DNA from 3 places in the Stenotrophomonas sp. 05N37 genome. Region 3 is predicted to be linked to each of the others. Evidence: predicted binding sites of a transcription regulator. Region 3 holds the regulator's gene; each other region holds the start of a gene.

Region 1 (7,896 bases), on a different contig from region 3:
CTCCTGTCCGTCTCCGACAAAACCGGTCTGATCGACCTGGCCCGCGCCCTGGCGGCGCGCAACGTGGAGCTGCTGTCCACCGGCGGCACCGCCAAGGCGATCCGCGAGGCCGGCCTGGCAGTCAAGGACGTGGCCGATGTCACCGGCTTCCCGGAAATGATGGACGGCCGGGTCAAGACCCTGCACCCGCTGGTGCATGGCGGCCTGCTCGGGCGTGCCGGGCTGGATGAAGCGGTGATGGCCGAACACGGCATCGGCGCGATCGACCTGCTGGTGCTGAACCTGTATCCGTTCGAGTCGGTGACGGCCAAGGCCGACTGCACGCTGGAAGACGCCGTGGAGAACATCGACATCGGTGGCCCGGCGATGCTGCGTTCGGCCGCGAAGAACTTCGCGCGCGTGGCGGTGGCCACCGACCCGTCGCAGTACGCCGACCTGCTGGCCGAGCTGGAGGCCAACGATGGCCAGCTCTCGGCAGCCAGGCGCTTCGCTTTCTCGGTGGCCGCGTTCAACCGCGTGGCGCAGTACGACGCGGCGATCAGCAACTATCTGTCTGCCGTCACCACCACCGACACCGCCGTGCCGGTGCGTGCCGAATTCCCGGCGCAGATGAATTCCAGCTTCGTGAAGGTGATGGACCTGCGCTACGGCGAGAACCCGCACCAGAGCGGCGCGTTCTACCGCGACCTGTACCCGGTGCCGGGCACGCTGGCCACGTTCCAGCAGCTGCAGGGCAAGGAACTGAGCTACAACAACCTGGCCGACGCCGATGCGGCGTGGGAATGCGTGCGCCAGTTCGACGCGCCGGCCTGCGTGATCGTCAAGCACGCCAACCCGTGCGGCGTGGCCGTGGGTGCCGGCAACGGCGATGCCTACGAACTGGCCTACGCCACCGACCCGACCAGTGCGTTCGGCGGCATCATCGCCTTCAACACGCCCCTCGATGCGGCCACCGCGCAGGTGATCCTGGACCGCCAGTTCGTGGAAGTGCTGATCGCCCCGGACTTCGAGCCGGCCGCGCTGGCATACGCGCAGAAGAAGGCCAACGTGCGCGTGCTGCGCATCCCGCATGGCGACGGCCGCAACAACTACGACACCAAGCGGATCGGCTCGGGCCTGCTGGTGCAGTCCTCGGACAACCGCGGCATGCGCCGTGACGAACTGAAGGTGGTCAGCACGCTGGCGCCGACCGAGAAGCAGTTCGCCGACCTGCTGTTCGCCTGGAACGTGGCCAAGTTCGTCAAGTCCAACGCGATCGTCTACGCCAAGGACAACCGCACCATCGGTGTCGGTGCCGGCCAGATGAGCCGGGTGTACTCGGCGCGCATCGCCGGCATCAAGGCCGCCGATGCGAACCTGGTGGTGGAAGGCTCGGTGATGGCCTCCGATGCATTCTTCCCGTTCCGCGATGGCATCGATGCCGCCGCGGCGGCCGGCATCAAGGCGGTGATCCAGCCGGGTGGCTCGATGCGCGACAGCGAAGTGATCGCGGCCGCCGACGAGCATGGCCTGGCCATGGTGTTCACCGGCGTGCGCCACTTCCGCCACTGAATCAAGGAGCGACACGGATGTCTGCCATGCCATTGAAGTCCCTGCTGGCGCTGGCGATCGGCGCCAGCGCAGTGCTGGCCGGCTGCAAGCCGGCCGCTGCACCTGCCCCGGCGCAGCCGACCGCTCCCAGCGCAGCGGCGGCCGCTCCGGCCACCGCCGCCCCGCACGTCAGCCGCACTGCCCGCCTGCAGGCGTTCCTGGCCCAACGCTACGGCAAGGACGCGCGGCTTTCCGAGGGCTGGCGCGGCACGTGGACGCAGGACGGCCAGGCGCGCGCCACCGACTGGACGGTGTGCGCCGAGCAGCCGGTGGTGAGTGGTGACAGCTGGCAGCAGCTGCTGGCCGTGTGTGGCGAGCTGGTCGAGGGCGGCCATGCCGACCCCGGCACGATCGACTTCTACGTGCTGCGCCCGGCCGCGGACGGCTTCGACGTGGCGGCCGACCTCACCGGCGGCACCTATGGCAGCAGCGGCCGCCCGGGCACGGTGGAGATCATCCGTGCCGGCAGCGATTTCTACGGCTTCCGCAACGAGAGTGGCTGGTATGGCCAGGGTTACGCGCTGCAATCGCAGGCGTTGATCCTGCCCGGCCCGAACGGGCTGGTGGACACCGGCAGCGTGCGCAGCCACATCGACAACACCGCCGCCTACGACTGCGATGACGCCGAGCAGGCCGACGACTGCCGGACCCGGACGTTCAACCTCGATTTCGCCCTGCGCATGGACGACAGCGACCGCAGCGCACGGACCTGGCCGCTGGTGATCGAGGAGACCGGCATCGAGTGCGGTGGCAGGCAGGTGCGGCGCGAACATCGCTTCACGCTGGACCCAAAGACCTGGACCTACGCCTTCCCCGACGCCCTGCAGCGCGAAGGCTGCCAGTAATGCCCTGGCGCGGTGCAGGCGCGTCCTGCACGGCGTAAAATCGCGGTCCTGCTCCCCTCCGCGAGAACTGCATTGAAGATCCTGGTCATTGGCGCCGGCGGCCGTGAACACGCCCTGGCCTGGAAGCTCGCCCAATCCGCGAACGTGAGCGAGGTCCTGGTGGCGCCCGGCAACGCCGGCACCGCCACCGAGGCCAAATGCCGCAACGTGCCGGTCAAGGTCACCGACCTGGACGGCCTGCTGGCGCTGGTCGCCGACGAAGGCATCGCGCTGACCGTGGTCGGCCCGGAAGTGCCGCTGGTGGCGGGCGTGGTCGATCGTTTCCGCGCGGCCGGCCACCGCATCTTCGGGCCCACCGCCGCCGCCGCGCAGCTGGAGGGCAGCAAGGCCTACGCCAAGGACTTCCTGGCCCGCCACAACATCCCCACCGCCTTCTACGCGGTGCACACCGAGGTGGCGCCGGCGCTGGCTTATGTCCGCGAAAAGGGCGCGCCGATCGTGGTCAAGGCCGACGGCCTGGCCGCCGGCAAGGGCGTGATCGTGGCGATGACCCTGGCCGAGGCCGAGGACGCGGTGCGTGACATGCTCTCCGGCAATGCGTTCGGCGATGCCGGCGCGCGCGTGGTGATCGAGGAGTTCCTGGACGGCGAGGAAGCCAGCTTCATCTCGATGGTGGACGGCACCACCGCGCTGCCGATGGCCACCTCGCAGGACCACAAGCGCGTGGGCGACGGCGACACCGGCCCGAACACCGGCGGCATGGGCGCGTACTCGCCGGCCCCGGTGGTGACCGAAGAAGTGCATGCGCGGGTGATGCGCGAGGTGGTCAACCCGACCGTGCAGGGCATGATCGCCGACGGCATTCCGTTTACCGGCTTCCTGTATGCGGGCCTGATGATCGACGCCAGCGGCGCGCCGAAGGTGATCGAATTCAACGTGCGCTTCGGCGACCCGGAAACCCAGCCGGTGATGCTGCGTCTGCAGTCGGATCTGGTGGACCTGCTCGACGCGGCCATCGATGCGCGCCTGCACGAGGTGGACGCGCAGTGGGATCCGCGTCCGTCGCTGGGCGTGGTCATGGCCGCATCGCCCTACCCGGAAACGCCGATCACCGGCGATGTGATCCACGGGCTGGATGCGGTGCCGGCGAGCGCCAAGGTATTCCATGCGGGCACGGTGCTGGACGCGCAGGGCCAGGTGCTGAGCGCCGGCGGCCGGGTGCTGTGCGTGGCGGCGCTGGGCGACAGCGTGGGCGATGCGCAGGCCAACGCGTATGCCGGCGTGGCGGCGGTCCGCTGGGCCAACGAATTCCACCGCAGCGACATCGGCTGGCGGGCGATCGCGCGGGAATCGTAGATCCACGCCATGCGTGGATGAACGCAGCCTCCGGCCTCGATTCCCCATGTCACGCCACACCGAACAAAGAAGAAGGGTCCGGCATTGCGGGGCCCTTCCTCGTTCGCAGGCCATCGCCCGCCAACCGTAGATCCACGCCATGCGTGGATGAACGCAGCCTCCAGCCTCGATTCCCCATGTCACGCCGCACCGAAAGACGAACCGCCTGGCATTGCCGTGTCGGAGAGATGAGCGATGAGACAGCGCCACCGGGACAGAAAAGGCCCGGCAGTCCCGGGCCTTCTGTTCACACCATTGCCACCGCGTATTACGCAGTAAACAGCGCCTTCATCTTCTTCAGCGCGTTCGCTTCGACCTGGCGGATGCGTTCGGCCGACACGCCGTACTCGTCGGCCAGCTCCTGCAGGGTCACCTTGCTGTCCGCGTCCAACCAGCGACGGCGGATGATGTCGCGCGAACGCGCATCCAGCTCGGCCATGCCTTCGCGCAGCAGCTGCAGCTTGTTGTCTTCGCTGTCGGCACGCTCATAGGCCATGGACGGGTCTTCCGCGTCGGCCACCAGGTAGGCGGCCGGCGACGGCGGGGCGTTTTCATTGTCTTCGTCGCTGGGCGCGTCGAAACCAATATCACGACCGGACAGGCGCGATTCCATTTCGAGCACTTCGCGCTCGGACACGTTGAGGTCCTTGGCCACGGCGCTGACTTCGGCCGCGTTCATCCAGCCCAGGCGGGTCTTGGACTTGCGCAGATTGAAGAACAGCTTGCGCTGCGCCTTGGTGGTGGCGACCTTGACGATGCGCCAGTTCTTCAGGATGAACTCGTGCATTTCCGCACGGATCCAATGCACCGCGAAGGACACCAGGCGCACGCCCATGTCCGGGTCGAAGCGCTTCACCGCCTTCATCAGGCCGATGTTGCCTTCCTGGATGAGGTCGCCCAGCGCAAGGCCGTAGCCGTTGTAGCCACGGGCCACGTGCACCACGAAGCGCAGGTGGGAATGGACCAGTTCGCGCGCGGCGTCCAGATCCAGCTCGTCGCGGAAGCGACGGGCCAGATCCTGCTCGTCATCGACCGACAGCACCGGGATCTGGTGCACGGCACCGATGTAGGCGTCCAGCGAACCGAGCGCACTGGGGATCGGGAGATTGTTTGCCACAAGGGCAGTAGAGGTGTTCTGGCTCATAGCACTCATCTTAGCAGTCCGGGAATTGGACTGCTAAAGGGGAAAGAAGTTCCAGCGTTCTGTTGATGGGACGCTGGCACCGATCACCCGACTAACGTACCGCGAAATGATGACAGTGGCGAGGGGGTCGGGAGGGCTGCAGATAGTTGTTTAATTTCAATAGCTTGGAATTGAATGCACGGGGGCGGGCTGTGGATTTCTGCTGAACGCGGTGTCTGGCAGGGCCTATTCAGGCCGGTAAGGTTGTCCGGCATTCAGCCCCCTGCATCGTGGGGCCTGCGGGCTGTGATGCAGGGTCGTGGGCGGGCGGGGTCGGGGTTGGTCGGCGGCCTATCCAGGCGTGGCCTGGATCTACGGACGTCGCTGGGCGGGTCGGGGTTGGTCGGTGGCCCATCCAGGCGTGGCCTGGATCTACGGGTGCTGGGCCGGTCGGGGTTGGTCGGCGGCCTATCCAGGCGTGGCCTGGATCTACGGACGTCGCTGGGCGGGTCGGGGTTGGTCGGTGGCCCATCCAGGCGTGGCCTGGATCTACGGGTGCTGGGCCGGTCGGGGTTGGTCGGTGGCCTATTCAGGCGTGGCCTGGATCTACGGACGTGGCCGCGCGGTCAGGGTTGGCCGTGGCCGGCATGGCCTGCGTCGACATCAGCCCACCCGCCGAAGCCGACCGCCGAAGCCGCCATCTCCGGTAGTGGCACGCCAGACAATGACGAAAACGAATGCGTGCCAGCCAGACAACGCCAGCTTGGTCGGTGGCCCAGCCGAGCATGGCTCGGCTCTACCAACAGCCCACCCGCCGAAGCCGACCGCCGAAGCCGCCATCTCCAGTAGTGCCACGCCATGCGTGGCAGGCCAGACAATGACGAAGATAGATGCGTGGCAGGCCAGACAACGACGAAGACAGATGCGTGGCACGCCAGACAATGACGAAAACGAATGCGTGCCAGCCAGACAACGCCAGCTTGGTCGGTGGCCCAGCCGAGCATGGCTCGGCTCTACCCCCCCCCCACCGAAGCCGACCGCCGAAGCCTAGTAATACCCCGCCATATTCAAGAAGAACCCCTTCTGGTCATACCGCAGCTCGGTCATGTCATCGCTGAACTCGGTGAAGTTGTACCCCACCCCGACCTTGAAGTTCTCCCCTACCCGCCGGTCCAGCCCCACCAGCCAGCCCTTGCGCACGCCACCGTCGCGCACCTTCAGCCAGCGGTGTTCGGCCAGCCCTTCCCACTTCTCGAACAGGCGATAACGCACCTGCAACGCGGCGAAATCGGCGCGGCTGTCCAGCCAGGCCCCTTCACCGCGGCCGGTGCGGTAGTCGCCCCAGCGGGAGGCCAGCTTGCCGGCCAGTTCCCAGCGCGCGCCGAGCTGGCGGATGCCTTCCAGCGACAGCACCTGCGAGCGCTGGTCGTACAGGTTGCCGCCTTCCTGGCCCAGCGAGGCCACGTCGTAGAGATAGGTGAACTTGCCGAAGCCCGCCCAACCGGTGCTGTCGTGCGGTCGCCAGGCAAAGCCGACGTTGGTCTCCACCAGCTTGGCGTCGGCCAGCGGATTGATGCGATCGTCGGTGTCGGCGTAGTTGGCGCGCAGCGCGAAGCGCCAGTCTTCGTTGAGCTTGTACAGCAGCCGGTTGGTGGTCACCCACTGCTCGCGCTGTTCGGCCCCGCTGTCGCGGCGGTACTCCAGCTTGCTGCTCCACTGCGCCACCGCATCGGTACGGCCGCCGCTGACGCTGTAGGCGCGGCGGTCGATGCGGCCGGCGCTGGAATCCAGCTCGCCGTCCATGACCGTGAAGCCCAGGTTCCAGCCCTGCGCGGGATAGAAATCCATGCCGAAGGTGTGCACCAGCCCGGCGCTGTCCTGGCGGCGATCCTTGAGGTACTGGCTTTCGTTGTAGACGTTGACCTGGTTGCTCAGGCGCCAGCGCTGGCCCAGCGTCCAGCCACTCTGCAGGCCGGTGTCGAACAGCGGATCGGTGCCGGTGCGGTCGGTGCTGTAGCTGTAACTGCCGTACAGGCTGTGGTCCGGGGCCATGCGGTACTCGGCATCCACCTTGGCCCCGTGGCCGCGGCTACCACCACTGAGCTCGGCGCCGACGCTGCTGCGGTCGCCGAACAGATAGCGCGCGCCCAGGGTGAGCAGGTCGTTCTTCTCGTACGCGCCGCCATCATCGTCCAGCGTGACCTGGCCGGTGCCGTACAACTCCCACGAGGACCCGAAGCGCTGCCGATAGCCAACCGCCGCCAGCAGCGCGGACACGTCCTGCAGTGCCTGTTCTTCGCGCACGCGACGCAGTTCGCCGGTGAGCTGGCCGTCGTTGCCCAGCCGCCACTCGGCGGTGAGCTGGCTCTGCTCCAGCGCCAGGTCGCCCTGCTCGGTGCGGGTGTGCCGGCCATACAGGCTGAGATCGTCGGTGAGGTAGCCGAGGAACTCCGCGCCGTATTCCTGGATGGGTTGGCCGGTGTCCTGGCGGGCCACCGAGAAGCCGGCGTCCACATCGCGCCACCAGGCACCCAGGCTCCAGTCGCGGCGGGTCCAGCCCAGCTCGCGCAGGTTGGCCCGCGCTTCCACGGCGCTGGCGGTGCCGGAGCGCCGGCCTTCGTACGGGTTGCGGCGGATGAAGCTCAGGCCGCCGTTGTCCGAATAGAACACTGGAGCAGCCGTGGCGTCGGTACGGGTCTGCTCGACCTTCAGGTAGGTACCGCGCCCGGCCTGCAGGGTGAGGTCGGCGCCCTTGAGGCTGTAGTTCTCGCCGCTGCGGTTTTCGTCGATCCAGGTGCCGCCGATGGCGACGTGGTCGCCGATCCACTGCCGGCCACGCGCACCATAGGTGACGTCGTCGCTGCTGAAGCCCAGCGGCACGTACTCGTAGTCCACCAGCAGCAACTGGTCGTAGCCATCGAGCGGCATGTCGCGGGTGATGCT
Region 2 (7,896 bases), on a different contig from region 3:
AAACGGCGCCGCGACCTCGCCGCCGGGCTGGGCGTGGTGGTGTTCCAGGGGCCGCAGGGGCGCGGGTTCTACAAGGGCGGCCACGACGATGCGGTCGGCAACACGCTGGTGTGCGTGGCGTGGCGCCAACGCTGCGTGGTGGTGCTGGGCAACGACGTGCGCGCCGAAGCGGCGTTTCCTGCGCTGGTGCGGTTCGTTCTGGGCGAGACCGGCGTGCCGTGGACGTGGGAGTACGGGGGCAAGGCGTTCGTGGAGTGACGCCGACAACAAAAAAACCCCGCCTTCCGGCGGGGTTTTTCGTCGTGCGTTGGCGGATGGCAGGTACCGACCACGGTCGGTACCTACCGCTCCGATGTGTGCCGACCGATGGCCGGCATCTCCATCAGAAGTCCATGCCGCCCATGCCGCCCATGCCACCCATGCCGCCGCCCGCTGCGCCAGCGCCGTCATCCTTCTTCGGGGCTTCGGCAACCATGGCTTCGGTGGTGATCATCAGGCCGGCGATCGAGGCCGCGTTCTGCAGCGCCGAACGGGTCACCTTGGTCGGGTCCAGGATGCCGAATTCCAGCATGTCGCCGAATTCGCCGGTGGCCGCGTTGTAGCCGTAGCTACCGGTGCCTTCCTTGACCTTGTTGACGATGACCGACGGCTCTTCGCCGGCGTTGGCGACGATTTCGCGCAGCGGGGCTTCCATCGCGCGCAGGGCGATCTGGATGCCGTGGTTCTGGTCTTCGTTGGCACCCTTCAGGCCGGCCAGCGCGGTGACCGCACGGACCAGGGCCACGCCGCCGCCCGGGACCACGCCTTCTTCAACGGCTGCACGGGTCGCGTGCAGGGCGTCGTCGACGCGATCCTTCTTTTCCTTCATTTCGATTTCGGTCGAGGCGCCGACCTTGATCACGGCAACGCCGCCGGCCAGCTTGGCCACGCGTTCCTGCAGCTTTTCACGGTCGTAATCGGACGAGGTGTCTTCGATCTGGGTCTTGATCTGGGTCACGCGCGCATCGATGTTGGCCTTCTCGCCGGCACCGTCGATGATGGTGGTGTTTTCCTTGGAGACCTGCACCTTCTTGGCGCGGCCCAGGTCCTTGATCGTCGCCTTTTCCAGCGACAGACCGATTTCCTCGGAGATCACGGTGCCGCCGGTCAGCACGGCCATGTCTTCCAGCATCGCCTTGCGACGGTCGCCGAAGCCCGGTGCCTTGACGGCCACGACCTTGACGATGCCACGGATGGTGTTGACGACCAGGGTGGCCAGCGCTTCGCCTTCGATGTCTTCGGCGATGATCAGCAGCGGCTTGCCGGCCTTGGCGACGCCTTCCAGCACCGGCAGCAGGTCACGCACGTTGGAGATCTTCTTGTCGTGCAGCAGCACGTAGGGATCGTCCAGGTCGGCGGTCTGCGACTGCTGGTTGTTGATGAAGTACGGGGACAGGTAGCCACGGTCGAACTGCATGCCTTCGACGACGTCCAGCTCGTTGTCCAGGCCCGAGCCTTCTTCAACGGTGATGACGCCTTCCTTGGTCACGCGGCGCATCGCTTCGGCGATGATGTTGCCGATCGACTCGTCGGAGTTGGCCGAGATCGTACCGACCTGGGCAATGGCCTTGTCGTCGGCGGTCGGCTTGGAGATGTTCTTCAGCTCGGCGACGGCGGCGATGACGGCCTTGTCGATACCGCGCTTGAGGTCCATCGGGTTCATGCCGGCAGCGACGGCCTTGGCGCCTTCGCGGATCAGGGCCTGGGCCAGCACGGTGGCGGTGGTGGTGCCGTCGCCGGCGTCGTCGTTGGTGCGGGAAGCGACTTCCTTCACCATCTGGGCGCCCATGTTCTCGAACTTGTCAGCCAGTTCGATTTCCTTGGCGACGGACACGCCATCCTTGGTGATGGTCGGGGCGCCGAAGCTCTTCTCGAGCACGACGTTGCGGCCCTTCGGGCCCAGGGTGGCCTTCACGGCATTGGCGAGCACGTTGACGCCGCGCACCATGCGCGAGCGGGCATCTTCACCGAAACGAATATCTTTGGCAGCCATTGCGATTACCTTTTATGGAGAGCCGGGCCAAGCCCGGCTGCTTGAATGGGGGAAATTGCGGACGCGCCGGCACGGGCCGGCGGCATCACTCAGCCGACGATGGCGAGGATGTCGTCTTCGCGCAGGACCTTGTACTCGACGCCTTCAGACTTGTAGCTGCTGCCGGCGTACTGGCCGTAGATGACCTTGTCACCGACCTTCAGCGACGGCGCGCGGACGCTGCCGTTGTCCAGGGGCTTGCCCGGGCCGACGGCCACGACTTCACCCTTGGTCGACTTTTCCTTGGCGGAATCCGGAATCACGATGCCGCCGGACGAGATTTCGTCGGCTTCGATCGGCTTGACTACAACGCGGTCATGAAGCGGCTTGATGCTCATGTGAGACCCTTTTAAGTTGTTGATTGGTCTAGGAAAGTCTGGCGATGTTAGCACTCGCACAAGGCGACTGCCAGCCACGCTCACGAAAAAACCCGGCAGTGCGGGTACGGAGCAGAGATGGTGCTGGGTGCGCGCCTTTCAAGGGGCAGGGTCGAAATTTTTCCGGGCTGCGTGTGGTTCAAGGACAACGGCAAGGGCAAAGGCAAAGCTCCCTGTCCCCGTTCGGGACTGCCGCTAGCGTGGGGGGCCCCGTAGCGACCGGTAGGCCCCTGGCGCAAATGTCCCCCGGCCTGGCGGCCTCCTCCTTTATTTTGCCCAGGAGCCTACCGGCCGCTACGGGGCTCGGGTGCGGCAAGCAGGTAGAAGCCAAGCTGTTTTGGCGTTGGTCGGTGGGTCGGGCGCTGGGGCCCCATGCCCTTGGAGGCGAAATAAAGGAGGAGGGGGCGGCCGCAGGCCGACGCCGGGGGACATTTGCCGGAAAGGGTATGGGGGCCCAGCGCCCGATCCACCGACTCCCGCTTGAGGCGAAATAAGGGGGGAGGCGTCGCCGGAAGGGGATGGAGTCCCAGCGCCCCACCTACCTACCCCACCAACCGCCATTTTCTTGACGCACGTCCCACTGTGGGAGGCCGATTACGACACATCGATAGATGTGTCATCTGGATTGATTAGATTCGGCCGGCGATACCCAATCACAAGGAGACGTAGATGAGGTTGCTCACACCGCTGTCCCTGGGGTGCCTGCTGGCGTTGGCCGGCACCGCCCAGGCGGATGTATTCATCAATGAACTGCACTACGACGACAGCACCGCCGCCGGCGACGTCGGCGAGGCCATCGAGGTGGTGGCCACCGGTGGCGAGGACCTGTCCAGCTACCGGCTGTACCTCTACAACGGCAGCACCCCGTCGGCGGCCACCGTGTACGCCAACAACCCGGTGCCGGCCGGCAGCGCGGCCAGCTGCGGCAAGGCCAGCATCGCCACGGTCAGCTACCCGAGCAACGGCATCCAGAACGGCGCCAATGACGGCATCGCGCTGGTGGATGGCAGCGGCAAGGTGGTCCAGTTCATCAGCTACGAAGGCACCATCACCGCCGCCGGTGGTCCGGCCGCGGGCCTGACCAGCCAGAACATCCCGGTCAGCGAGAGCAACAGCACCGCCCCGGGCACCTCCCTGCAGCTCACCGGCAATGGCAGCCAGTACGCCCACTTCACCTGGGCAGCCTCGGGCGCGCAGACCTTCGGTGCCTGCAACGCCGGGCAGACCTTCAGCGGCGGCGGTGGCACGGGCCCGAACACCCCGCCCTCGGTGAGCACCACCACTCCGGAACAGGGGGCCAGCACCTTCCCGGCCGCCGCCGACCTGGGCGTAACCTTCAGCGAAACGGTCAGCCTGGCCAGCGGCGCCTTCGTGCTCAGCTGCGGCCAGTCCGGCACGGTGCCGCTGACCCACGCCAGCAGTGGCAGCCGCTTCACCCTGTCCACCAACACCGCCCTGGTGGCTGGCGAGGCGTGCCGCTTCGATATCCGCGCCAGCCGCATCACCGATGCACAGGGCGCGCATCCGGCCGCCGACACCCGCATCGCCTTCACCGTGGCCAGCGGCACCGGCAACCCGGACCCGGGCAACCCCGATCCCGGCAACCCCGGCACGCCGGGCGAGTACTACTCGCGGGTCAACACCAGCAACCCGAGCCAGCTGCGCTGCTCGCTGCACGAGACCATCAAGGGCCACACCGCCTACCCGTACAGCGGCTCGGGCACCAGCACCTGGACCATCCTGGAGATCGCCGACGAGGATCCCAACAACAGCGGCAAGATCCTGGACGCCTACCGCAACCGCAGCTACACCAAGGTGAGCGGCCGCGCGGGCACCGGCAGCGGCCTGACCTACAACCGCGAGCACACCTGGCCCAACTCGCTGGGCTTTGCCAGCACCACCGGTGACAAGGGCCTGCCGTATGCGCCCTACACCGACACCCACATGCTGTACCTGACCGACGCGCAGTGGAACGCCGACCGCGGCAACAAGCCCTTCGGCAAATGCGACAGCAACTGCGGCGAACGCGCCACCGAGGCCAACAACGGGTTCGGCGGTGGCAGCGGCGGCTACCCGGGCAACTCCAACTGGGTGCGCACGCCGGACGGCAACACCGGCACGTTTGAAGTGTGGGGCCACCGCAAGGGCGACATGGCGCGCGCGGTGATGTACATGGCGATCCGCTATGAAGGGGGCAAAGACGCCAAGACCGGCCAGTCCGAGCCGGACCTGGAACTGACCGACGACCGCAGCAAGATCGTCAAGACGTCGGCCTCGCCGGCCTACATGGGCCTGCTCTCGACGCTGATCGAGTGGCACCTGGCCGATCCGCCGGATGCCGCCGAACGTGCCCGCAATGAAGTGATCTACAGCTTCCAGGGCAACCGCAACCCGTTCATCGACCACCCCGAGTGGGCGACCCCGGGCCTGTTCACCTCGGCCAAGCCGAGCACCTGCCAGCTGCTCAACTGAGCCCCACCGACCGGCGCCGCAACGGCGCCGGTCGGACCATTGGCATCCCACGGTCCTATACTCGGCGGTCATGTCGATCGCCGATCCCGTATTCATTCTGTTCACCACCTGCCCCGACGCGGCGACCGCGGCGCGGCTGGCGCGTGCGCTGGTGGAAGAACGCCTGGCGGCCTGCGTTACCCGCCTGGACGCGGCGCACGCCACGTACCGCTGGCACGGGGAGATCTGCGAGGACCACGAGGTCCAACTGCTGATCAAGACCACCGGCAGCCGCCTGGACGCGGCCATCGCGCGCGTGCAGGCCCTGCACCCGTATGAACTCCCGGAGTGCATCGCGGTCGAAACCCGCGCTGGCCTGCCGGCGTACCTGGATTGGATTCGGGCACAGACCCGAGAGGAAATTGATTGATGACCCTGTTTGGTCGTGTTGCCGCGCTGTGCGCGTTGTTCGTGGTGTCCCTGCCGGCGCTGGCTGTCAGCGAGAAGGACCTGCTGCCGGTGGACGAGGCCTTCGGGCTGAGTGCGCAGGCGCGGGATCGCGACCGCATCGAGATCAGCTGGAAGATCGCGCCGGGGTACTACCTCTACCGCCATCGCACCACGGTCAAGGCCGACGCCGGCTTCGCCGCCGAGGCGCTGCAGATGCCGGCCGGCAAGAAACACCAGGACGATTTCTTCGGCGAGGTGGAAACCTACCGCGAACGCCTGACCGCGGTGCTGCCGGGCAAGGCCGCCGACGGCACCGACACGGTGACGCTGGAGATCCGCTACCAGGGCTGCGCCGACGCTGGCGTGTGCTACCCGCCGCAGAAGCGCAGCGTCAAAGTGACGTTGCCCGCCGGTGCGGGGAGCAGTGCAGCGGTGGCCGCGGCGGCACCGGCCACGGGCTCGCCTTTCAACAACCCGTTGGCCGGCAACAGCGGCGGTGGCCTGCGCCTGCCGGGTACCAGCACGGCCCAGGCACTGCCGCTGCCGTCCGAACGCGCCTTCGGCTTCGATGCGATCGTCGACGATGGCAACACGGTGCTGCTGCGTTTCAGCCCGGCACCGGGCTATTACCTGTACCGCGACCGCACCTCGCTGAAGCTGGAAGGCGCCGCCGGCCTGCGCGCGGACAAGCCGTTGTGGCCCGCGGCCAAGTCGCACCGCGACGAACACTTCGGCGACGTGGCGGTCTATTTCGACCAGGTGGACGTGAAGTTGCCGCTGCGCCGCAGCCGCCCTGAGGCGGTCGACACCACCCTGGTGATCACCTTCCAGGGCTGCCAGACCGACGGCATCTGCTACCCGCCGATGACGCGCCGGGTGAAGCTGTCGCTGCCCGCCGGCAAGGTCAACGCCAGTGCCGATGAAGCCGCGCACAGGAACGACGTGATCGTCCCGCTGCCGGGCAAAATCACGCGTACCAACGTGCGCGAGCGCGACACGGCCGGGATCGCCACCCAGCCGATGCTGATCCGCCCGAACGAGACGGCGCCGGCGGCGATCGATGCCGGCGTGGCGCCCGACGCCAGTGCCGACAACGCGCAGCGCACCCGCCCGCCAGGCGACGACGCCGCGCCGACGACCTTGATCGGCGCACTGCTGCTGGCCCTGCTGGGCGGCCTGATCCTCAACCTGATGCCGTGCGTGCTGCCGATCCTGTCGCTGAAGGTGCTGGGCGTGGCGCAGAGCGGAGAGAGCCGCCAGCGCGCGCGCAGCCATGCGCTGTGGTACACCGCCGGCGTGCTGGTGGCGTTCGCGGCGATCGGCGCGCTGGTGCTGGCGCTGCGCGCCGCCGGCCAGGCGGCCGGCTGGGGCTTCCAGCTGCAGCACCCGTGGTTCATCGCCGCGCTGGTGTACCTGATGTTCACCGTGGGCCTGAGCCTGTCCGGCGTGTTCACCCTGGGCGGCAGCCTGGGCGGGATGGGCCAGTCGCTCGCCGCGCGCAGCGGCCCGGTCGGCGACTTCTTCACCGGCGTGCTCGCCTGCGTGGTGGCCAGCCCGTGCGTGGCGCCGTTCATGGGCCTGCCGCTGGCCTACGCGTTCACCACCGATACCGTGCCGGCCCTGCTGGTGTTCCTGGCACTGGGCCTGGGCCTGGCGCTGCCGTTCCTGCTGATCGGCTTCATTCCTTCGCTGGCCAAGCGCCTGCCGCGTCCCGGCGCCTGGATGGAGACGCTCAAGCACGTGCTGGCCTTCCCGATGTACGGCACGGCCATCTGGCTGCTGTGGGTGCTGGGCAAGCAGCGCGGTGTGGATGCGATGACCCTGGTGCTGGGCGGGCTGGTGGTACTGGCGCTGGCGCTGTGGTGGTTCGAGCGCAGCCGGTGGCGCAGCCACCGCGTCGGCAGCCTGCTGGCCGTGCTGCTGCTGCTCGGCGCGTTGCTGCCGGTGTGGGGCGTGACCCGGCTGGCGCCACCGGCCAAGGCCGCGGTGGCCGCCGCCGACAACGTGGTGGCGTACTCGCCGCAGATGCTGGACCGGCTGCGCCAGGACAACCGCGTGGTGTTCGTCAACATGACCGCCGACTGGTGCGTGACCTGCAAGGCCAACGAACGCGCGGTGCTGGGCACCAACGCCTTCCACGACACCCTGCGCCGCACCAACGCGGTGTACATGCGCGGCGACTACACCAACGTGGACCCGGACATCACCGCGTTCCTGGATGAACACAAGGCCGTGGGCGTGCCGCTGTACGTGGTGTACGGCCCCGGCGCGCCGCCGACCGTGCTGCCCACCGTGCTGACCCAGGCCATCGTGGAAGAAGCGCTGCTGCGGACGGCACGATGAGCCTGCGGCCACCCCACCGGACGGTGCTGGTGGCCGCGTTTGCCGCCGTGGTCGGGATCGGTGCCGGGGTGTGGTTCTTCGACCGCGCCGCGACGCCGTCGCCGTCGCCGTCGCCGCCGAGCGTGCGCTCCCCGGCGTCGGCCGCGGGCATCGGCGATCCGCTGCCGGCGATCACCCTGCCGGACATCAATGGCCGGCCCGTGG
Region 3 (7,896 bases):
GTCGCCCTTCATGGCGGTTTCCAGGTCGGCCAGGGCCGACTCCACCTTGCCGATCACGTCGCCGCCGACCTTGCTGCCGTGCTCGGTGATCGCGGTACGGGTACCGTGGATCAGCGCGTCAGCCTGGTTGCGGGCCTGGACCAGCTCGTGGAACTTCTTGTCTTCTTCGCGGTTGGCTTCCGCATCGGCCACCATGCGCGCGATCTCGTCCTCGGACAGGCCCGAACCGGCCTTGATCTCGACCTTCTGTTCCTTGTTGGTCTTCTTGTCCTTGGCCGACACGTGCAGGATGCCGTTGGCGTCGATGTCGAAGGACACTTCCACCTGCGGCATGCCGCGCGGGGCCGGCTCGATGCCGGAGAGGTCGAACTTGGCCAGCGACTTGTTGAAGCGGGCCTGCTCGCGCTCACCCTGCAGCACGTGCACGGTCACGGCCGACTGGTTGTCCTCGGCGGTGGAGAACACCTGCGAGGCCTTGGTCGGGATGGTGGTGTTCTTCTCGATGATCTTGGTGAACACGCCGCCCATGGTCTCGATGCCCAGCGACAGCGGGGTCACGTCCAGCAGCAGCACGTCCTTGACGTCGCCGCCCAGCACGCCACCCTGGATCGCCGCACCCAGTGCCACGGCTTCGTCCGGGTTGACGTCCTTGCGCGGTTCCTTGCCGAAGAACTCGGTGACCGCCTGCTGCACCTTCGGCATGCGGGTCTGGCCACCGACCAGGATCACTTCGCTGATGTCGCTCGAGCGCAGGCCGGCGTCGTTCAACGCCACGCGGCACGGCTCGATCGACTTCTTGATCAGCTCTTCCACCAGCGCTTCCAGCTTGGCGCGGGTCAGCTTGATGTTGAGGTGCTTCGGGCCCGAGGCGTCGGCGGTGACGTACGGCAGGTTCACTTCGGTCTGCTGGGCGCTGGACAGCTCGATCTTGGCGCGCTCGGCGGCGTCCTTCAGGCGCTGCAGGGCCAACGGATCCTTGCGCAGGTCGATGCCCTGGTCCTTGTTGAACTCGTCGACGAGGTACTCGATGACGCGGTTGTCGAAGTCTTCGCCGCCCAGGAAGGTGTCGCCGTTGGTGGCCAGCACTTCGAACTGCTTCTCACCGTCGACGTTGGCGATCTCGATCACCGACACGTCGAAGGTGCCGCCGCCCAGGTCGTACACCACGATCTTGCGATCCTTGTTGTCGCCCTTGTCCAGGCCATAGGCCAGCGCGGCCGCGGTCGGCTCGTTGATGATGCGCTTGACGTCCAGGCCGGCGATGCGGCCGGCGTCCTTGGTGGCCTGGCGCTGGCTGTCGTTGAAGTAGGCCGGCACGGTGATCACCGCCTCGGTGACCGTCTCGCCCAGGAAGGCTTCGGCGGTCTTCTTCATCTTCTCCAGCACGCGCGCGGAGATTTCCTGCGGCGCCATCTTCTTGGCATCGCTGGTCTGCACCCAGGCGTCGCCGTTGTCGTGGGCCAGGATGCCGTAGGGCACGTGCGCGATGTCCTTCTGGACTTCAGCGTCGGTGAACTTGCGGCCGATCAGGCGCTTGACGGCGTAGAAGGTGTTCTTCGGGTTGGTGACGGCCTGGCGCTTGGCCGAGGCACCCACCAGCACTTCGCCGTCCTTGGTGTAGGCGACGATGGACGGCGTGGTGCGGTCGCCCTCGGCGTTTTCGATGACGCGGGCCTTGCCGCCGTCCATGATCGCCACACACGAGTTGGTGGTGCCGAGGTCGATACCAATGATCTTGCCCATGAGGGAGACTCCTGAAAGTTCTGGGAATCCGGCAGTTGCCGGGTTATGAATGGGATGTGTGGGACGCTGCCGGGACTTTCAAGCCATCCACCAAACACAGTGTCCGATGCTGGCAAAACCCGTTCAGCGTCCGCTGGCGATCAATCGCGGGCGACCACGACCAGGGCCGGGCGCAGCAGGCGATCGTTGAGCAGGTAACCCTTCTGGAACACCTGGACCACGCTGCCCGGGGCCGCGCCGGGCGCGTCGACCTGGCTGATGGCCTGGTGGTGGTCCGGGTTGAACGGCTGGCCGGTCGGGTCGAGCAGGGTCAGCCCGTTGTCGGCGGCCACCTTGAGCAGCTGCTTGTAGGTCAGCTCCAGGCCTTCGCGCAGCGGGCTGGGCTCGGCACCGGCGCTGTTGAGGCCGGCGTCCAGGCTGTCGAACACCGGCAGCAGTTCGCCGAGCAGCTTTTCGTTGGCGAAGCGGCGTGCCTGTTCGACGTCGCGGGCCACGCGCTTGCGCTGGTTGTCCAGGTCGGCGCGCTCGCGCAGCGACTCGGCGCGCAGCAGGGCCACCTCGTTGTGCAGGCTGTCCAGCTGCTGCTGCAGGGACGGCTCGGCAGCCGGCTCACCGGCGGGATTCTGGGATGCGATATCGGGCTGATCTTGGTTCATTTCCGGATCCTTGGCGGTGACTCTCCGCCTCCACCCACCCCTATGTGGGCGCGGGGTCGGGATTCAAGAGCCCGGCGGCGGGTTTTATGCCCGATCCCGGGACAATCCGCCGCCCGCCGGGTCCGCCAGCGCCGCCCCCAGCACCTGGGCGGTGGCCTCCACCAGCGGGATCATGCGGTCATAGGCCATCCGCTTGGGGCCGATCACCCCCAGCACGCCCAGCACCTGGCCGCCGGCCGAATACGGCGCGGTCACCAGCGATACGCTTTCCAGCGGCATCACCCCGGTCTCTTCGCCGATGAAGATGCGCACGCCCGGGGCCTGGATGGTGCGCTCGAGCAGCTGCAGGATCTCGCGCTTGCTGGCGAACACGTCGAACAGCTCGCGCAACCGCTCCAGGTCGGACAGGTCCTGCACGCCCATCAGCCGGGTCGCGCCGGCCAGCACCATGTCATCGGCCGGCGGCACCAGCGCCTGCTCGGCCAGCTCGATGCCGTGGGCCAGCAACTGCTCCATCTCCGACTGCGCATCGCGCAGTTCCAGCAACAGCCGCTGGCGGATCTCGGCCAGCGGGCGCCCGGCACAGTTGGCATTGAGGTAGTTGGCCACCTGCTCCAGTTCCCCCGGGCCGAAGGCGCGGCGCGGCTCGATCACCCGGTTCTGCACTTCGTTGTCGGCAAACACCAGGATCGCCAGTACCCGGCGCGCATCCAGGGCCACGAAATCGATATGCCGGAAGGCGAACTGCTCGCGCCGCGGCGCACTGACCACGCCCACGAAATGGCTCATGGCCGAGAGCAGCTCGGAGGCACTGCCCAACAGCGCCTGGGTGCCGTTGCCGGTGGCCAGTTCCGTGCGCAGCCGGCTGAGCTCGCCCTCGCCGGGCGGCTGCATCTTGACCAGGCTGTCCACGAACACCCGATAGCCGTGCGCGGTGGGTACCCGCCCGGCCGAGGTATGCGGCGAGCTGAGCAGGCCCAGGTCCTCCAGGTCACCCAGGATGTTGCGGATGGTGGCGGGGCTGACATCCAACCCGGCCAGTCGCGCCAGCGTCTGCGACCCGACCGGCTCGCCATCCTGGATGTGGCGTGCGATCAGCGTCCGCAGCAGGTGGCGGGCGCGGGGCGCAAGATGTGACGCAGATGGGTGCATGGAATCAGCCTGTGAGACGCCACCTTAGATAATGGCTGCGGGGAGCGAAGGCAAGTCATTGGTGCTGCCGTCCACCCATGCTAGCTTTGCGCGGCTCGAGAACAGACAACCATGCTCAGACATCTATCGATCAAGGATTTTGCCGTCGTCCGCGCTACCGAACTCGAATTCGGGCCGGGCATGACCGTGGTTTCCGGCGAGACCGGCGCCGGCAAGTCGCTGATGGTCGACGCGCTCGGCTTCCTGTCCGGCCTGCGCGCCGACAGCGGCGTGGTCCGCCACGGCGCCGCGCGCGCCGAGCTGTCGGCCGAATTCGCCCCGGAACCGGATGCCGCCGCGCGGCGCTGGCTGCGCGAGAACGAGCTCGACGACGAGGACCAGTGCCAGCTGCGCCGGATCATCCGCGCCGACGGCGGCTCGCGGGCGTGGATCAACGGGCGCCCGGTCACCCTGACCCAGCTGACCGAACTGGCCGCCACGCTGGTCGAAATCCACGGCCAGCATGAACAGCAGGCCCTGCTGGCGCGGCCCTCGCAGCTGGCGCTGCTGGATGCCTTCGCCCGCAACGAGGCCGAGCGCGGCCAGGTCCGCCAGGCCGCCGCGCGCTGGCAGGCGCTGGTGGACGAGGCCGAGTCGCTGTCGCGCCAGGGCGATGTCAGCGACCGCATCGGCTACCTGGAGCACCAGCTGGGCGAACTGCAACGCGAAGACCTGGAACCGGCGTCGATCGAGCAGCTCGGCAGCAGCCACCGTCGCCAGGCGCATGCCAGCGCGCTGATCGCCGCCTGCGACGTGGCCGTGGCCCGCCTCAACGGCGACGACGACACCTCGGCGCTGCAGCTGTTGCAGCAGACCCGCCACGAGCTGTCCCGCGTGGCCGAGCACGACCCGCGCCTGGGCGAGGTGGATGCCCTGCTCGACAGCGCCGTGATCCAGCTGCATGAAGCGCTGGTCCTGCTGGACCGCGTGTTGGGCGACCTGGACGCCGATCCCGAGCAGTTCGAGGACATCGAGCGCCGCCTGGGCCGGCTGCACGACCTGTCCCGAAAGCACCGCGTGCCGATGGAAAGCCTGGGCGAACACCGCGACGCGATGCAGGCCGAGGTGGAACAGCTTCGCGGCGCCGACGTGCGCCTGCAGGCGCTGGCCGGCGAAATCGAGCGGGCCGCCGGGCAATGGCAGGTGGTCGCCGACGTCCTCAGCAGCAGCCGCCGCAAGGCCGCCAAGGCGCTCTCGGACACCACCACCACCCTGATCGGCGAGCTCGGCATGGGCGGCGGCCAGTTCCTGATCGAGATCGAGCCGCAGGCGGTGTCCAAACCGGACCCGAACGGTGCCGAACGGGTCGAATTCCTGGTCGCCGCCAATGCCGGCCAGCCGCCCCGCGCGCTGCGCAAGGTCGCCTCCGGTGGCGAGCTGTCGCGCATCTCGCTGGCGATCGAAGTGGCGGCGCTCGACCTGGACGCGGTGCCCACCATGGTCTTTGACGAGGTCGATTCGGGCATCGGCGGTGCCGTGGCCGATATCGTCGGGCACAAGCTGCGGGCCCTGGGCGAAAAGCGCCAGGTGCTGTGCGTCACCCACCTGCCGCAGGTCGCCTCCAAGGGCCACGCCCATTACCGGGTCAGCAAGGCACCGGTGGACGGCATGACCCAGAGTGCGGTGGAAAAGCTGGACACCAAGGCCCGCGAAGAAGAGCTGGCGCGGATGCTCGGCGGCGTGGAAGTCAGCAAGGAAGCCCGCGCCGCGGCCCGCAAGCTGCTGCAGGTCTGACGGCGGGCAGCGGTCGCTGGCCGGCGCTTGGCGGTGCCGGCCGGCCAGGCGCCGCTCACCCCAGCGGCCGTCCCAGGTCGACCCGTTCCACCAGGAAATCCAGCAGGGCGCGCACCCGCAGCGGCAGGTAGCCGCCCTGCCCCTGGAACACCGCGTGCACCTCCTCAAGGTCGCCGGGGTTGGCCTGTTCCAGCACCGGCAGCAGGCGCCCGGCCGCGATGTCGTCCTGCACCTGGAACGCCGCCAGCCGCGCCATGCCCACCCCGCCCAGCGCCAGTCGCCGCAGTGCTTCGCCATCGCTGGCCCGGGCACTGCCGTCGATGGGCACCACCCGGCGCTGACCGTCCACGAGCAGCGGCCAGCCCGACAGCGCGCGCGGGTGGCCGATGTCGAGGCGGTTGTGCGCCAGCAATGCCTCCGCGCTCTGCGGCAGGCCGTGCCGGGCGGCGTAGGCCGGCGCCGCCACGATCATCATCCGCGTCGCCCCCAATCGTCGCGCGACCAGGCGGGAACTCTTCAACGGCCCGGCCCGCACCGCCACGTCGGTGCGCTGTTCGAGCAGGTCGATCACCTCGTCGGTCAGCACCACGTCCACCCCGACCTGTGGATGCCGGACCAGGAACTCGGGCAGCAAGGGCAGCAGGAAGTGGTGCCCGAACGGCACGTTCGCATTGACCCGCAGGCGCCCGCGCGGTTCGGCATGGGCGCTGGCGCAGCGCTCGGCCTCGTCCAGATCGGCCAGCACCCGCAGCCCGCGCTCGTAGAACGCGCAACCTTCCGGGGTGAGCTGCACCTGGCGCGTCGAGCGCTGCAGCAGGCGCGTGCCCAACCGCTGCTCCAGCCGCGACACCAGCTTGCTGACCGCCGACGGGCTCAACTCCAGCGAGCGCGCCGCCGCCGAGAAGCCGCCGCTGTCGATGACCCGGACGAAGACTTCCAGTTCGCCGGAACGGTTGATGTCGGTGCCTGCCATGGGATGAATCCAGTTCACAGATGATTGTCCGTGAGCAGTCTAGTTCACAGGTGCCTGGCGAATCACCATGGGGTTCCCCCGCCGATGGATCACCCGATGCACGCACTCACCCGCCTTGTCGCCACCACCCTGCTCGCCTCCTCGACCGCCGCGGCGGCGGCCGCCGTGCCGTCGCCAGCATGGGTCGCCAGCTGGCAGGCCAGCCCGCAACCGGTCTGGAACGCACGGTTCCTGTTCCCTACGCTGATTCCCGATCAGTTGGCCGCGCAGACGTTCCGCCAGACCGTGCGCCTCAGCTTGGGTGGCCGCCAATTGCGGGTCCGCCTGAGCAATACGTATGGTCAACAGCCCCTGCGGATCGATGCTGCCAGTGCCGCCGCCGGCCCGGGCCGGACGCCGCTGGCACTCGCCTTCGATGGGCGCGCCGACGTGGTGATCGGCCCCGGCGAGGAACGCGTGAGCGACCCGCTGGCACTGGCAACCCGCGATCTGCAGGCGGTGCAGGTGAGCGTCTACGTCGCCGGGCGCACGCCCTTGCAGACCTTTCACTGGGACGGCCGGCAGACCGCCGCGTTCGCCGCCGGTGACCAGACCCTGGCCCCGGCACTGACAGACGCGGCAACCACGACCGCCCGCCTGTTCGTCTCGGGGATGGATGTGGAGCGGGCCGCCTGCGCACGCAGCGTGGCCGTGATCGGCGATTCGATCACCGATGGTGCGACCGCCAGCCTGGACCGCGACCAGCGCTGGACCGACCACCTCGCCGCGCGGGTGGCGCCGCAGGGCGTTGCCGTGGTCAACGCCGGCATCTCCGGGGGCCGCCTGCTGCGCGATGGCATGGGCGAGGCCGCCCTGTCCCGTTTCCAGCGCGATGTGCTCGACCAACCCGGCCTCGCCAGCGTGATCGTACTGCTCGGAACCAACGACATCGGCTGGCCTGGCACCGCCTTCGCCCGCACCGAACCGGCGCCGTCACTGGCCCAGTTGCAGGCCGGCTATCGCAGTCTGGTCGCGCGCGCCCATGCCCGCGGCGTGCGCATCCTCGGCGCCACCCTGCCGCCGTTCGCCGGTGCGCTGCCCGGCACCCCGCTGGAGGACTATTACCAGCCAGACAAGGACGCCCTGCGCCGGCAACTCAACGCCTGGCTGCGCAGCGACAGTCCCTTCGATGCGGTGATCGACCTCGACGCGGTGCTGCGCGATCCCGCCGATCCGGCACGCCTGGCCGCCGCCTTCGATTCCGGCGATCACCTGCACCCCGGCGATGCCGGCAACCACGCGATGGCGGCGGCGGTGGACCTGCAGGCCCTGTTGCCGGACGCCGTCCCGGTGTGCGCACGCTGAAACGCAGGAACCCCGGGCCAGGGCCCGGGGTCCAGTCACGCGATCTGCTGGCCTGCGGCGGTCCGATGACCGGCCGCCGGGTCGTTACCGACGCTTCTTGCGCACGTAAAGCACCAGCGAGTGCTCTTCCAGCTCGTACCCGTGATCGGCCGCGATCTTGCGCTGCAGTTCTTCGATCTCGTGGCTTTCGAATTCGATGATCTTGCCGCTGTCCACGTCCACCATGTGGTCGTGGTGGCCGCCGCGGTCCAGCTC

The links. The regulator HrcA, encoded in region 3, represses chaperone genes, less so after heat shock. The targets are predictions, from matches to a motif close to TTNGCACTCNNNNNNNNNGAGTGCNAA.
Region 1: the regulator HrcA is predicted to act here: its motif matches at 4,985-5,011, upstream of rpoH (RNA polymerase sigma factor RpoH).
Region 2: the regulator HrcA is predicted to act here: its motif matches at 2,457-2,483, upstream of AC1DGC_RS17400 (co-chaperone GroES).

The regions. Positions count from the first base shown of each region.
Region 1 covers NZ_JBFTNG010000007.1:95,632-103,527, reverse strand. Annotated here, with positions in the region: gene purH (bifunctional phosphoribosylaminoimidazolecarboxamide formyltransferase/IMP cyclohydrolase) at 1-1,551, shown strand, start outside; gene AC1DGC_RS17000 (hypothetical protein) at 1,569-2,435, shown strand; gene purD (phosphoribosylamine--glycine ligase) at 2,508-3,791, shown strand; gene rpoH (RNA polymerase sigma factor RpoH) at 4,099-4,974, opposite strand; gene AC1DGC_RS16985 (hypothetical protein) at 6,001-7,896, opposite strand, start outside.
Region 2 covers NZ_JBFTNG010000007.1:184,743-192,638, reverse strand. Annotated here, with positions in the region: gene AC1DGC_RS17410 (serine hydrolase domain-containing protein) at 1-258, shown strand, start outside; gene groL (chaperonin GroEL) at 383-2,032, opposite strand; gene AC1DGC_RS17400 (co-chaperone GroES) at 2,122-2,409, opposite strand; gene AC1DGC_RS17395 (endonuclease) at 3,118-4,920, shown strand; gene cutA (divalent-cation tolerance protein CutA) at 4,991-5,329, shown strand; gene AC1DGC_RS17385 (protein-disulfide reductase DsbD family protein) at 5,329-7,692, shown strand; gene AC1DGC_RS17380 (TlpA family protein disulfide reductase) at 7,689-7,896, shown strand, end outside.
Region 3 covers NZ_JBFTNG010000002.1:825,380-833,275, reverse strand. Annotated here, with positions in the region: gene dnaK (molecular chaperone DnaK) at 1-1,743, opposite strand, end outside; gene grpE (nucleotide exchange factor GrpE) at 1,884-2,399, opposite strand; gene hrcA (heat-inducible transcriptional repressor HrcA) at 2,484-3,551, opposite strand; gene recN (DNA repair protein RecN) at 3,663-5,324, shown strand; gene AC1DGC_RS10455 (LysR family transcriptional regulator) at 5,380-6,297, opposite strand; gene AC1DGC_RS10450 (SGNH/GDSL hydrolase family protein) at 6,394-7,641, shown strand; gene fur (ferric iron uptake transcriptional regulator) at 7,726-7,896, opposite strand, start outside.